DNA from 2 places in the Microbacterium sp. NPDC089320 genome. Region 2 is predicted to be linked to the other one. Evidence: predicted binding sites of a transcription regulator. Region 2 holds the regulator's gene; the other holds the start of a gene.
What was found. The regulator HrcA, encoded in region 2, represses chaperone genes, less so after heat shock. The targets are predictions, from matches to a motif close to TTNGCACTCGNNNNNNNCGAGTGCNAA.

Region 1 (2,182 bases), on a different contig from region 2:
AGGCGGCGCTGGAGTACGACCCCATGCTGGTGCGTCGGCTGCGCCGCATCCGCGACGCACGATCGTTGCAGAGGGCCGCGCGCACGCCCGGTTTCGTCGGCTGACGCGGCTGCCCGCCACGCGCCGGCACCGCTCGATGCGGATACAGAGGCCGGTGCCGTTAGCATCGAGGGGTGTCACAGCCCAGCCGAGATCGATTCGACGACGTCCCCCGATCATCCGGACGCGTCGGAGCGCACCGCGCCGAAGCCCCGGGGATGAACGGCTGGGTCGTGCTGCTCTGGTCTTTCGTGGCCGCTCTGGTGCTCGTCATCGGCGGCATCTTCGCGTCGCTCGTGGTGATGGGGCGCATCACCCTCGTCCCCGAGGCCGTCCCCACGGCGAGCCCCGCGCCCGTCGAGACCGGAGTCGTCGACGTCACCTACTCGGTGATGATCCTCAACGCGTCGCCCGACGAGGGTCTCGACGAGCAGATGCGCGATGTGCTGATCAACAGCGGCTGGGCGGCCGACGTGGTGTTCGCCACCGACAGCGCGAGCCAGGACTTCACGACGACGACCGTCTACTACGTCGCCGATGAGGACGAGCTCGCGGCCATCGGACTCGCGAATCTGATCGGCGGCGCCCAGGTCGAGCAGAGCGACTTCTACTCCGATCTGAACGACACGGGCTCGAAGCAGCTCACCGTCGTGATCGGCCTCGATCGCGCGACCACCGAGCCTGCGGCGCCGTAAGACGCCCCGCCCCCTTCGGGCCACTCTCGGTCCCTCTCCGCGGCTTGCACTCGATGGGGTCGAGTGCCAGAATGGCGTTAGCACTCTCTCACTCTGAGTGCTAAACCCAACGTCTACGTCCAGGAGGGACGACAAAACTCATGGCAAAGATCATCGCTTTCGATGAGGAGGCCCGCCGCGGCCTCGAGCGCGGCCTCAACATTCTCGCCGACGCCGTCAAGGTGACGCTCGGCCCGCGCGGTCGCAACGTCGTGCTGGAGAAGAAGTGGGGCGCCCCCACGATCACGAACGACGGCGTCTCGATCGCCAAGGAGATCGAGCTCGACGACCCGTACGAGAAGATCGGTGCGGAGCTCGTCAAGGAGGTCGCCAAGAAGACCGACGACGTCGCCGGTGACGGAACCACCACCGCCACGGTGCTCGCCCAGGCTCTGGTCCGCGAGGGTCTGCGCAACGTCGCAGCCGGCGCCGACCCCATCTCGCTGAAGCGCGGCATCGAGAAGGCCGTCGCAGCGATCACCGAGGAGCTCCTCGCCAGCGCGAAGGAGATCGACTCCAAGGAGCAGATCGCCGCGACCGCATCGATCTCGGCTGCTGACCCGGCCATCGGCGAGCTCATCGCCGAGGCGATCGACAAGGTCGGCAAGGAGGGCGTCGTCACCGTCGAGGAGTCGCAGACCTTCGGCACCGAGCTCGAGCTCACCGAGGGCATGCGCTTCGACAAGGGCTACCTGAACCCGTACTTCGTGACGGACCCGGAGCGCCAGGAGGCTGTCTTCGAAGACGCCTACATCCTCATCGCCAACCAGAAGATCTCGAACATCAAGGACCTTCTGCCCATCGTCGACAAGGTGATCCAGGACGGCAAGGAGCTCGTCATCATCGCCGAGGACGTCGAGGGCGAGGCTCTCGCGACTCTCGTGCTCAACAAGCTCAAGGGCATCTTCAAGTCGGTGGCCGTCAAGGCCCCCGGCTTCGGCGACCGCCGCAAGGCGCAGCTGCAGGACATCGCCATCCTCACCGGTGGCCAGGTCATCACCGAAGAGGTCGGCCTGAAGCTCGAGAACGCCACGCTCGACCTGCTGGGTCGCGCTCGCAAGGTCATCGTCACCAAGGACGAGACCACGATCGTCGAAGGTGCCGGCGAGGCGGAGCAGATCGAGGGTCGCGTCACGCAGATCCGCCGCGAGATCGAGAACACCGACAGCGACTACGACCGCGAGAAGCTGCAGGAGCGCCTCGCCAAGCTTGCCGGCGGCGTCGCCGTCATCAAGGCAGGCGCGGCGACCGAGGTCGAGCTCAAGGAGCGCAAGCACCGCATCGAAGACGCCGTCCGCAACGCGAAGGCTGCCGTCGAGGAGGGCATCGTCCCCGGTGGTGGTGTCGCGCTGATCCAGTCCGGAACCAAGGTTCTCGACGCTCTCTCGCTCTCGGGCGACGAGGCGACC
Region 2 (2,182 bases):
AAGCTGGAGGCGCAGACCGGTCTCGACGCCCGCGGGGATGTCGAGCGAGACGGTGCGACGCGAGCGCACTCGCCCCTGCCCGCCGCACGTGCCGCACGGGTACGGGATGGTCGTGCCGTAGCCCTCGCAGGTGCCGCAGGGCTGCGACGTCACGACGTTGCCGAGCAGGCTCCGCACCTGCCGCTGCACGTGACCGGTGCCGCCGCAGATGTCACAGGTCACGGGCGAGGTGCCCTCCTGGCAGCACGAGCCGTTGCAGGTCTCGCACAGCACGGCGGTGTCGACCTCGATGTCCCGGTGCGCACCGAAGACCACGTCTCCGAGGTCGAGGGTGACTCGCACCAGCGCATCCTGTCCGCGCTCGCGCCGTGACCGCGGACGCGCGCTCCTGCCGCCGCCCTGGCCTGCGCCGAAGAAGGTCTCGAAGATGTCGCCGAAGCCTCCGAAGCCCTGGAAGTTGCCGGCTGCTCCGTCTCCGCCGCCCATGTCGTAGCGACGGCGGGAGTCGTCGTCGCTCAGCACGTCGTACGCGTGCGTGACGAGCTTGAACTGCTCGGCGGCATCGTCACCCGGATTGACGTCGGGGTGGAGCTGACGAGCGAGGCGACGGTACGCCTTCTTGATCTCGTCGGTGGAGGCGTCGCGAGAGACGCCGAGTACCTCGTAGTGGTCTGCCACAATGGCCCTTCTGCGTGTGCTGTTCTCTGGACGGCCGCGTCAGCGGGCCGCCTCGTCTTCGTCGAGCATCCGAGACAGGTAGCGGGCCACGGCCCGCGCTGCCGCGAGATTGCTCGGGTAGTCCATGCGCGTCGGCCCCATCACGCCGACCCGCGCCGTGCCGCTGGGCGCGGCGTAGTTGCTGGCGACGATCGATGCCTCGCCGAGGCCGAAGGACGCGTTCTCGGTGCCGATGCTGGCGGCGAGACCATGGGAGTCCGCCTCCATCTCGCTCATCAACCGCAGAAGCGTCACCTGCTCCTCGATCGCCTCGAGAAGAGGATGGATGCTGCCCCGGAAGTCCTGCTCGCGTCGAGCCAGAGTCGCGGCTCCGGCCATCACCAGGCGCTCCTGACGGAAGGTGCCGAGCTCGTCGATCACGACCGTCGCCAGAGCGCGCAGAACGACGTCGTGGCTGTGCGCATCGTCTGCCAGCAGCGCCTGCAGCCGCTCAGCCGCATCGCTCACCGCCCGCCCCGTGATCAGCGCGGAGAGGCGCGCCCGCAGCAGCGCCATGTCGGCCTCATCGACCTCGACCGGCAGAGGAGCGATGCGCTGCGAGACGCCGCCCGCGTCGGTGACCAGCACGATGAGCAGACGGTTGGGCGCCAGCGCCACGAGCTCGAGGTGCGTCAGGTTGGCGCGTGCGAAGGACGGATACTGAGCGAGTGCCACCTGTCCCGTGAGCTGGGTCAGCACCCGGACGGTGCGCACCATCAGGTCGTCGAGGTCGGAGGGAGCGGTGAGGAAGGACTCGATGGCCGTGCGCTGGGCGACCGACAGTGGCCGAAGCTGGGCGAGATGGTCGACGAACACGCGATAGCCCTTGTCGGTGGGGACGCGACCGGATGAGGTGTGCGGAGCGGCGATCAGCTCTTCGTCTTCGAGCAGCGCCATGTCGTTGCGGATCGTCGCCGCGGACACGCCGAAGGAATAGCGGTCGACGATCGATCGGCTGCCGACGGGTTCGTGAGTCTCGACGTAGTCCTGCACGATCGCGCGGAGAACCTGGAGGCCTCTTTCGCTGACCATCGCAACTCCCTCCCTCTTGGCACTCACTGGCTACGAGTGCCAATTCTACCCGCCGACGCGGACGACGCGCTGATGCCGCACGGCGAGGAGCCCGGTGGTGGCCGATCAGTCCGTCAGCTCGCGCACGACGGCGTCGGCGAGGAGGCGTCCGCGCAGTGTGAGCTGCACACGTCCGCGCACCGCGGCGGTCGGGTCGACCAGGCCGTCAGCGATCAGACCCGCCACGCGCTGTCTCTTGTCGGCGGCGAGGTCGTCGACGGCGATGCCCTCGCGGATGCGGCTGAGCAGCAGGATGCGCTCGAGCATGGTCGACTGGGCGTCGGGCCTCTCCGTGCCGGCGGCAGGCGACTCGGACGCGACGAGGCGCTGCGCGTAGGCGGCCGGGTGCTTGACGTTCCACCACCGCAGACCCGAGACATGGCTGTGCGCACCG

Region 1: groL (chaperonin GroEL) is a predicted target of HrcA. The motif match lies at 812-838, and genes of this name have one in related genera.

What each region holds. Positions count from the first base shown of each region.
Region 1 is NZ_JBFBGY010000001.1:267,697-269,878, reverse strand. Features, by position in the region: gene AB0N61_RS01345 (DUF3263 domain-containing protein) at 1-104, shown strand, start outside; gene AB0N61_RS01340 (LytR C-terminal domain-containing protein) at 174-734, shown strand; gene groL (chaperonin GroEL) at 875-2,182, shown strand, end outside.
Region 2 is NZ_JBFBGY010000002.1:29,017-31,198, reverse strand. Features, by position in the region: gene dnaJ (molecular chaperone DnaJ) at 1-678, opposite strand, end outside; gene hrcA (heat-inducible transcriptional repressor HrcA) at 718-1,749, opposite strand; gene hemW (radical SAM family heme chaperone HemW) at 1,855-2,182, opposite strand, start outside.